DNA from 3 places in the Paenibacillus sp. FSL R7-277 genome. Region 1 is predicted to be linked to each of the others. Evidence: predicted binding sites of a transcription regulator. Region 1 holds the regulator's gene; each other region holds the start of a gene.
What was found. The regulator Rex, encoded in region 1, represses fermentation and respiration genes when NADH is low (regulators of the CRP and FNR family bind a similar motif). The targets are predictions, from matches to a motif close to TTGTGAAATATTTCACAA.
Positions count from the first base shown of each region.

Region 2: a site for Rex is predicted at 1,053-1,070, ahead of qoxA (cytochrome aa3 quinol oxidase subunit II). Genes of this name have one in related genera too.
Region 3: a site for Rex is predicted at 1,969-1,986, ahead of C173_RS15980 (phosphoketolase family protein). Genes of this name have one in related genera too.

Region 1 covers NZ_ASPX01000064.1:32,611-35,896, forward strand. Annotated here, with positions in the region: gene C173_RS18485 (amidohydrolase) at 1-1,147, opposite strand, end outside; gene C173_RS18490 (redox-sensing transcriptional repressor Rex) at 1,137-1,787, opposite strand; gene dinG (ATP-dependent DNA helicase DinG) at 1,937-3,286, opposite strand, start outside.
Region 2 covers NZ_ASPX01000110.1:9,085-12,370, reverse strand. Annotated here, with positions in the region: gene C173_RS28050 (polysaccharide deacetylase family protein) at 1-837, opposite strand, end outside; gene qoxA (cytochrome aa3 quinol oxidase subunit II) at 1,337-2,353, shown strand; gene qoxB (cytochrome aa3 quinol oxidase subunit I) at 2,398-3,286, shown strand, end outside.
Region 3 covers NZ_ASPX01000045.1:97,883-101,168, forward strand. Annotated here, with positions in the region: gene C173_RS15970 (response regulator) at 1-1,008, shown strand, start outside; gene C173_RS15975 (GntR family transcriptional regulator) at 1,101-1,823, shown strand; gene C173_RS15980 (phosphoketolase family protein) at 2,100-3,286, shown strand, end outside.

The sequences.
Region 1 (3,286 bases):
GCAGATCGGTATGCGGCAGCAGATGCGGCTGATCAATATCAAGTGCAATAAAGTCGGCCTTCATCCCTGCGGCAAGCCTGCCTACCCCGCTTAGGAAAATAGACTGCGCCCCATACTCCGTCGCCATCAGCAGCGCTTCAGGAGCCGGTACCGCTGTAGGATCACCGCTTACACCCTTGTGGATCAGAGCCGCCAGCCTCATCTCTTCGAACATATCCAGATTATTGTTACTTGCCGCTCCGTCTGTACCCAGGGAAACCTTAACCCCGGCTCGCAGCAGCTCAGGAACACGCGCAACCCCGCTGGCCAGCTTAAGGTTACTGCCGGGGTTATGCGACACGCCAACGTTATAGCGGGCCAGAATCCCAATCTCTTCATCATTCAGATGAACCCCGTGGGCAATGAGCGAAGGACGGGTGAACATCCCGAGCTTCTCCAGATGTGCGACCGGACGCAGTCCGTAGTCGGCCACGTTCTGCTCCACTTCATGGCGCGTCTCGGACATATGGGTGTGCATTGGCAAGTCCAGATCATGGGCAGCCTGCACAAACTTCATGAAAAACTCTGGAGGACAGGTGTACGGGGCGTGCGGTGAGAGCATGGTCGTAATTCTGCCGTCAGCCTTGCCGTGCCAGTTACGGGCAAAAGCAATCGCCTCAGCGAGCTTCGATTGCTGTACCTCTTCCGGGCACAGCCCAATTACGCCGCGCATCAGCACAGCACGAATACCGGACTGCTCGGTCACTTCCGCTACCCGGTCCATATGATCATACATATCGAGGAAGGTGGTTGTGCCGCCCTTCAGCATCTCCAGCACGGACAACGAGGTTCCCCAATATACATCATCACCAGTGAATTTCTCTTCCATCGGCCACATCTTCTCCTGCAGCCAAGTCTGAAGCACCATATCGTCGCCGTATCCGCGCAGCAGTGACATGGCCGTATGCCCATGGGTATTGACCAGACCCGGCATGAACAGCAGACGGCTGCCGTCTACGACCTGAGCGCCATCCTCCACTACCGGCTCAGCTTCACCTATGTAAGTAATCAGATCATTCTCCAGGGTCATATACCCGCTCAGAACCGGCTTGTCACTGCCCGGAACCAGAAAGTGCCCGTTCTTGATTATCGTGATTTTACTGCTCATCTTCAGCCTCATCCTTTCCATCATGCAAATAATAGGCCAAGCTCTGCAGATCTGTGGTGAAATCTGCGGCATGAATCCGGATATTGGCAGGCGTCTTGAGAATAACCGGTGCGAAGTTCAGAATCGCTTCGATACCGGAATCCACAAGAATATCAGCTACGTTCTGGGCTTCGCTGTCAGGCACGGTAATAATCCCGATCCGGATGCCCTGCGAGCGGATGGTACTGCTTAGCTCCTCCATCGGCTGCACAACCAGCGAGTTGATCTGCTGGCCCACCTTCGGCGGGTAGGCATCGAAGATTGCAGTAATCTTCATCGTATCCTTCAAGTAAGCGTTGTAGTTAGACAAGGCATGACCGAGGTTACCGGCTCCAACCAGTGCAACATTAATTTGCTGGTCAAGCTTCAGGATATGGCGGATCTTCTCAATCAGATAAGATACATCATAGCCGATGCCTTTTCTGCCAAAATCACCGAAATAAGCCAAATCCTTACGGATCTGGGCGGGATTTAGGTCAAGCTTCTGGCCCAGCTCCTGAGAAGAGACTGTGGAGATTTCACGTTTTTGGAGATCGTTCAGGAAACGCAGGTACACTGGCAGCCTGCGCACGACGGCCTCCGATATTTTATCCGATTTCATGTATTCTCCTCCTTAAAAGTTTTGTTAGCCTACACTTCATTCCGTACAATTATAGCAACCGTGCCCCGCCGCCTGCCGGAGTGGCAGGACAGGCGGGAACGGATCTTCAGGATAATCATGACTTATTAATAATAGCAATAGCAGATGAATTAGGAAACCCCGCCGTCATCCAGCCATTCGGCAATTCTCGGGACCATCTGCTCGGTGAGCATATGCTCCATCTTGGGACCGGGGAGCGAGTACAGAAAGTACTTTCCGTAATGCGATTCAATCACTCTGGTATCGTACACAATTACGATGCCCCGGTCCTGCGCCGTGCGGACCAGCCGCCCGAAGCCCTGCTTGAAGCGGATGACAGCCTGCGGCACGGACAGCTTCATGAACGGATTCTTCTTCTGTGCCTGAAGCAGCTCTGACTTCGCTTCTGCCAGCGGGTGATTCGGCGGCTGGAACGGCAGTCTGACAATCGCCAGGCAGGTCAATGCTTCTCCCGGGATATCCACCCCTTCCCAGAAGCTGCTGGTACCCAGCAAGACCGAAGCCGGGCTGTCCTGGAAGCGGCGGATCAGCTTGCTCCGGCTGCCGCCTTCCACACCTTGTCCGAGTACCGCGATATCCTGTGAGGCAAGTGCCTCCTTCAGCGGTTCATACACCTGGCGCAGCATCTTGTAGGAGGTGAACAGCACCAGCATCCGCCCCCGTGTTGTTACAGCTGTCTCAGCAAGGGAGTGCACGAGGGTGTCCACAAAGCGGGCATCCCCAATACTCCCCTTGACGCTCGGGAAGTCCCGCGGAATGACCAGGAGAGCCTGCTCACGATACTTGAATGGCGACGGAAGCAGTGCAGTCATCAGACGCCGCTGCTCTGCAGCCTCGCCAAGACCCAGGTTATCAATCATGAACTGGAAGGATTTATCCACGGATAAGGTGGCCGAGGTCAGGATAATGCTCTTCTTCTTATCGAAGAACAGCTCCCTGAGCTGGGTGCTGACATCTACAGGAACAGCATACATTTGCAGCGACTTGCCCTTATAATTACCGCTTCCCTCCAGCCAATACACGATATTCTCATCGTTCAGACTCATGAAGAAGCGGATCTGCTCTCTAATGGATGCCAGATCCTTGAATAACCCGCCGATATCGGTCACAAGACTGTCTGAGGAGGATTGGCTGTCCGTGTCACGCATCTCACTGAGCATTTTGTCGCCCTTGCGGATGATATCGCTCAGACTGAGGTTCAGTGTATTCTCAAGGGCAGCCAGCTCCTCCCAATCCTTCGGCTTCTTGCCCGGCTGCAGGCGTGCCACCAGCTGGCCTGCTTCACCGGCCCCGGCATCGCTGCGCTCAGGCAGCAGGCTGAAGAGCCGGTCGCTGAGCGCATCCCAGGACTCCTTCACCGTCAGCAGATCGGGATAGATCCGGTCGATCACGCCGCTCCATTCGGAAGCCTGCTCACTGCCCGAAGACTGCAGACTCTGACGGAGGGCAGGCAGCTGCCC
Region 2 (3,286 bases), on a different contig from region 1:
CGTACGGATCAAGGTGGTGCTGGCTCCCGTCAGCTTCTTCAGTGTCGCATTGGCCCCCGACATCTCGGCAAGCGCCGCTGCCGGTGAAGCATAGAACTTCTCCTGGCGGTGGGTCACGCCATGCAGCGCTAAGCCATGGCCTTCTTTCGCAGTCCGCTTCACCTGGGCGGGATGCTGATTCATGTTGTTCCCCAGCATGAAGAAGGTTGCCTGTACGTCATATTTACGGAGGATGTCCAGCAGGTCGCCAGTCGTGGCTGACGGGCCATCGTCGAAGGTCAGGTATACGGTCCGGCCCGGCTTGCCCGGCTCAGTTGGTGTAACCGGAGTCGCTGGATTCGTTGGAGCTACCGGAGCCTCCGGCTTCAGCTCGGCAGCATATTTATCGGTGAAGGCTGCATCGGTAAGCTGCGCCGAGCCGTCCTTCACACGAAGTAAATATTTATCTCCCGCATAGGAAATGCTATACCCGAGGTAACCGCTGAGCTTCAGCGGAGCCATGAGTTTGCCGTCCTGTACGAAAGTGCTCATAGGCACGGCAGTCCCATCCTTCAGTACCGCACCTCCGTCCTTGCTCAGCAGGGTAAGCGAACCTGTCCCGCCGGCTACGTGAATCCCGTCCGTCAGGCCGGTAAGGGTCCATTTCAGCTCATCCGCAAGCGCGCGCAGCGGTACATAATAGGTGCCTTTTACGGATACAGCTTCAACCTTGCTTAATTTATCGTTGACTCCGAGTTTAAGAATAGTGCTATCACCTTTAGCGTTAGCCGGGACCTGCACAACCCCCATAATTAGGAATAAAGACATGAATAAGAGCAGAATTTTCTTGATGCGCACAGCAGCAGTCTCCAATCTATGTATATTTGTCTATCACTTTATCATATATACTTTCAACGTAATTTGAGAGATTGTAACCGCAAGCTAAGAAATTGTTACTCTTATGCAATGATAAATGAGGGTTCGCCATTATTTTCAGAAAGCACGCAATTCTCGTCGAATGCTGTCACAGCAGGCGTTACACGGTTAAATCAGCGGTTTTTGGCACAGAATAATTGTGACAAATTTAATAACAATATCGGAATTTTGAACAAAAATTGAACAACCTTAAAATTAGCTAAAGTGCGCCACTACAGTGATCTTTATCATACCCTTAGGGAGTTGTAACAATTTGATCACACATATTTAACTTGTTCGCCATTTTTAAGGTCTATTTTATATATTTATACAAAATATGTATTTTGCATTATGGGTAAGTAGTTCTTACTATAGATACAGATCAATGTACTTCCGTTAATGAACGGCGAATGAAAAGTAGTATTGAAGGAAGGAGTTCTATATGAAAAAAAAGGGACCGTTATACGCTCTGTTTCTAAGCCTGATCCTTCTCCTGCCGGGATGCAGCTCGATCGCTGTTCTGAACCCGAAGGGGCCGTCTGCCAGAACGTTATCTGACACCATTATCCTCTCAATTATTGTAATGCTTGGTGTTCTGGCAGTTGTCTACATCCTATACATCTTTGTATTGGTGAAATACCGTGCGAAGAAGAGTAATGAGGGTTACATTCCAAAACACGAGGAAGGCAATGTAGTCCTTGAGGCGATCTGGATTATTATCCCGATCATTATCGTAGCCTTCCTGTCTGTTGTAACCGTCAAGACGACAACCGAAGTGGAGAATGTGGCTGCGGATTATAAAGATCAGACTCCGCTGGTCATCTATGCGTCCTCCTCTAACTGGAAATGGCATTTCAGTTATCCGGAAGAAGGCATTGAAACAGTTAACTACGTGAATATGCCGGTACACCGTGCAGTTGAATTCAGAATGTACTCATTCGGCACCATTACCAGTCTTTGGATTCCACAGCTTGCCGGTCAAAAGTACGCCATGAGCGACATGCTGACAACGCTTCATCTCTCCGCTGATACGGAAGGCTCTTATATCGGAAAGAATGCTAACTTCAGCGGTAAAGGCTTCGCCCACATGGAATTCGAAGCACTTGTCCTGAGTAACAAAGGTTACGAGGACTGGGTGAAGGAAGTGAAGGAAACTGCACCTAAGCTGACTGAGGAAGAATTCAAAGGCCTACTGGCCACGGATTACCTCGGACGCAAAACGTATTCCTCCACCCATCTGGAGTTCAGCCCTCCTCCGGGAAATCACGGAGATCATATGAGCGGCGGCGGCAAGGAGATGGATATGGACAACGGCAATCCGGAGCATCAGGATAACAAGGAAATTCATCCGTCTCCCGAGCCGTCCAGCGGAACGGAATTCGACAGCAAGCCTGATCCGGAAGTCGATCAGCCGCTGCCAAGCTCCCCTGTCGATGAAAGCACACATGAAGGACACTAGCTCTCTGAAGAGCTTAATGCAACACACTGAAAGGAGCTACCCTAATGGATTTGGACAAATTTAAGGTTCACGGCGAACCCTTGATATACGGGGCCATGATCAGTATTGCACTGGCAACCATCGGGATTCTCGTAGGGCTTACCTATTTCAAGAAATGGGGCTATCTGTGGCGCGAATGGCTGACCACGGTTGACCACAAAAAAATCGGGATCATGTACATCCTCGCGGCGCTGCTGATGCTGTTCCGCGGCGGTGTAGATGCGATGATGATGCGTCTGCAGACGGCTGCGCCGGAAATGAAATTCCTCGATGCGCAGCATTACAATGAGGTCTTCACCACCCATGGTCTGATCATGATTCTCTTCATGGCCATGCCTTTTATCATCGGTCTGATGAACGTAATCATTCCGCTGCAGATCGGCGCACGGGACGTTGCCTTCCCGCGGCTGAACGCCGTCAGCTTCTGGCTCTTCTTCATGGGCGCCATGCTGCTGAACATTTCCTTCGTCATCGGCGGCTCGCCGGATGCGGGCTGGTCAGCCTACTTCCCGCTGGCGAGTCTTGAATTCAGCCCGACCGTAGGGAACAACTATTACTCTCTGGCCCTGCAAATATCCGGTATCGGTACGCTGATCACCGGGGTTAACTTTATCGTAACGATTCTCAAAATGCGCGCACCAGGCATGACGCTGATGAAGATGCCGATGTTCACCTGGTCCGTACTTATCACCAACGTTATCATTGTCTTCGCCTTCCCGGTTCTTACCGTAGCGCTGGCGATGATGATGTTCGACCGCCTCTTCGGCTCCCAGTTCTTCACGATGGCCAACGGCGGGATGGATATGCTCTGGGCCAACCTGTTCTGGGTCTGGGGACATCCGGAGGTCTATATCGTTATCCTTCCGGCCTTCGGTATTTATAGTGAGATTATCG
Region 3 (3,286 bases), on a different contig from region 1:
GAGACCGATATTGTGTTTCTCGATATTCATTTACCGGAGCTGAGCGGGATTGAGCTGGCGGAAAGGCTGCTGGAACGGAGACCCGATCTGCAGGTTGTATTCGTAACGGCATATGATAAGTATGCGATCAAGGCTTTTGAGCTGAATGCCCTGGATTATTTGCTTAAGCCGATTCATACGGACCGTCTGAAGCTTACAGTTCGGAGATTGAATGCTCAGCAGAAGCCTGGCCTGGCAGGCCGGGCAGCGTCAGCGCAGACAAGCTGGAGAATGCTGATGCTCGATGCCTTCCGGATCTACGAAGGGAGTCAGGAGCTTCCGTCACTGCAATGGAGAACGGCGAAGGCGCAGGAAATCTTCTTTTACCTGCTGCATCATCGCGGCAAAGTGGTCAGTAAAGCCACTCTGATTGAATTGCTGTGGGCTGATTTTGATCCGAACAGGGCCTATCCGCAGTTATATACGGCTGTGTATCATATCCGCAAAATGCTGGAGCCCTTCAGCAGAGAACGGATTCTCCTGCAAAATACGGCGGACGGCTATCTGCTCAAGCTGAATGGAATCTGCCTGGACGTTGATGAGTTTGACCGCTTTATCCAAGCGGGGTTAGAGCTCTCGAATGACACACTGCCCGAATACGAACGAATCCTGAAGCTGTTCAAGAGCGAATATCTGGAGGGGTACGATTATGTGTGGGCGGAGCTTGAGCGGCAGAGATTCCAGCTGCAGTGGATTCGGCTGAAGCTGAATCTGGTCCGCTGGTATATGGGGAATGCAGAATATGAACAGGCCTTCAAGCACATTGAACAGGTCTGCACCCGCTATCCGTTAGAGGAGCAGGCGCAATTATTGTACATGCAAATATCGGATAGAATGGGCTTTCATTTTCTGGTGCAAAGACAGTATGTATTGCTGGAAACGGTCATGGAAGCAGAGGTTGCGGAGAAACCGAGCCGGGAGATTGTCAAATGGTATAGGGATTGGGACAACAAGCGTCAAAAAGGGTGAATCCGTGGATTCATCCTTTTTGCCCTATCTAAATTATGATATATTTAATCTTGAATATTTCGTTCTGCAAAGTTCCGGCGAAGGAGAACCCCATGACCCAATTTGTCTACAAGCAGATTATTGCTGACCTCAAAACGAAGATCTTTGCCGGGCAGTACGCCGATATGAAGCTGCCGGATGAGCGCAGTCTCAGCGAGGCGTATCAGGTTAGCCGCAGTACCATTAAGCGTGCGCTGATGAAGATGGAGAGCTCGGGCATTATTTTCAAGAAACGCGGCTCCGGCACCTTCATCAATCCGTTATACATAAAGAACGATTCGATCTTCAATTACGAAGGCTCTAATCTGGGGGTGTCGGATAACTTCCAGATGCACGGCAAGAAGCCGGAGATCAAGGTGCTGAGCTTCGAGGTCATCCGGCCCACGGAGGAGATTCAGCGGGATTTGTTCCTGATGCCCCATGATTTCGTGTATAAGATCGTGCGTCTGCGCCTGTTTGAAGGTGCGCCTTTCATGATTGAGACGGGATATATTCCGATCAAAATTGTGCAAAATCTCGACCAGACGATTATTGAGGGGTCGATTTTTCATTATCTGGAGGAGTCGCGCAATCTGGCGGTGACCAAATCTTTTTTGTCTATTTTTGCCGGGCCTTCGCTGCTGAATGATCAGGAGCTGCTCCATCTTAAGGAGAATGAACCCGTAGGGATTATGGAGGGGATCTTCTTCCTGGATAACGGCACGCCGTTCGAATTCTCGCATATGCGCTTCCATTATGAGTATCTGAAGTTTAACACTTTCGTATCTGTGCATTAACGGATGGACGGTGTAAATAGCATAACTGAGGTATAGCAGGCCGGGCGGAATCCCGGTCTTTTTAGCGTTTTTTAGTATAACAAATTAATCCATAATTATAAAAATAAAGATTTTTTTGTGCGTGATTTGCAGAGGAATTCATACTATGTTCAAAATTTCACAATATTGGACCGTATTAATTTCTAAAAAGATTGAATTTCTGAAATGCCGATGTATGATGTAAATGTAGAAGTGATACATTCAATTTACAAAGAAAAATTTAGGGAGTGGAAAGACATGGGATTAACAATCGAACAGGTGGATTATTCCTCCAAAACGTATCTGGCAAAGCTTGACGCTTACTGGCGTGCAACGAACTACATCTCCGTAGGCCAGCTTTATTTGAAGGATAACCCGTTGTTAAGAGAACCGCTGAAGGATGCAGACGTCAAAGTGAAGCCGATCGGACACTGGGGCACGATCCCTGGGCAGAACTTTATCTATGCGCACCTGAACCGCGTTATCACTAAATATGATCTCAACATGTTCTATATTGAAGGCCCGGGCCATGGCGGCCAGGTGATGGTATCGAACTCTTATCTTGACGGAACCTACACCGAAATCTACCCGCAGATCACTCAGGACATCCCTGGTCTGAAAAAGCTGTTCAAGCAGTTCTCCTTCCCTGGCGGTGTTGCCTCCCATGCAGCTCCTGAAACACCCGGATCGATTCATGAAGGCGGCGAGCTTGGTTACTCCCTGTCGCACAGCGTGGGTTCGATTCTGGATAACCCTGACCTGATCTCAGCAGTCGTTGTAGGTGACGGCGAAGCAGAGACCGGTCCTCTGGCCGCTTCCTGGCTGTCCAACCGGTTCATCAACCCGATTACAGACGGTGCTGTATTACCGATTCTGCATTTGAACGGCTTCAAGATCAGCAACCCGACGATTCTGTCACGGATGAGCAGAGAAGAATTAACCGCATATTTTGCCGGAAACGGCTGGGAGGCATTCTTCGTAGAAGGCGAGAACCCGGATCTGATGCACCCGGAAATGGCGAAGGTCCTGGATACAATCGTAGAGAGAATTGCCGCCATTCAGAAGAATGCCCGTGAAAATAACGATACTACACGCCCTGTATGGCCGATGCTGGTCTTCCGCTCCCCTAAAGGCTGGACCGGTCCGAAATCGTGGGATGGCGTGCCGAACGAAGGCTCCTTCCGTGCCCACCAGGTGCCGATTCCGGTCGATCAGAAGAACATGAAGCATGCACCAGCCTTGCTTGAATGGCTGAACAGCTACAGACCTGAGGAACTGTTCGATGAGAATGGCCGTTTGAACGCAGATCTGGCGGAAATTCTGCCAACCGGCGACAGACGTATGGGCATGAACCCGGTAACCAATGCCGGCAAACTGATCAAAGACCTGCACAAGCCGAATTTCCGCAACTATACTCTCGATAATTCCGCCCCAGGCCAAGTAAT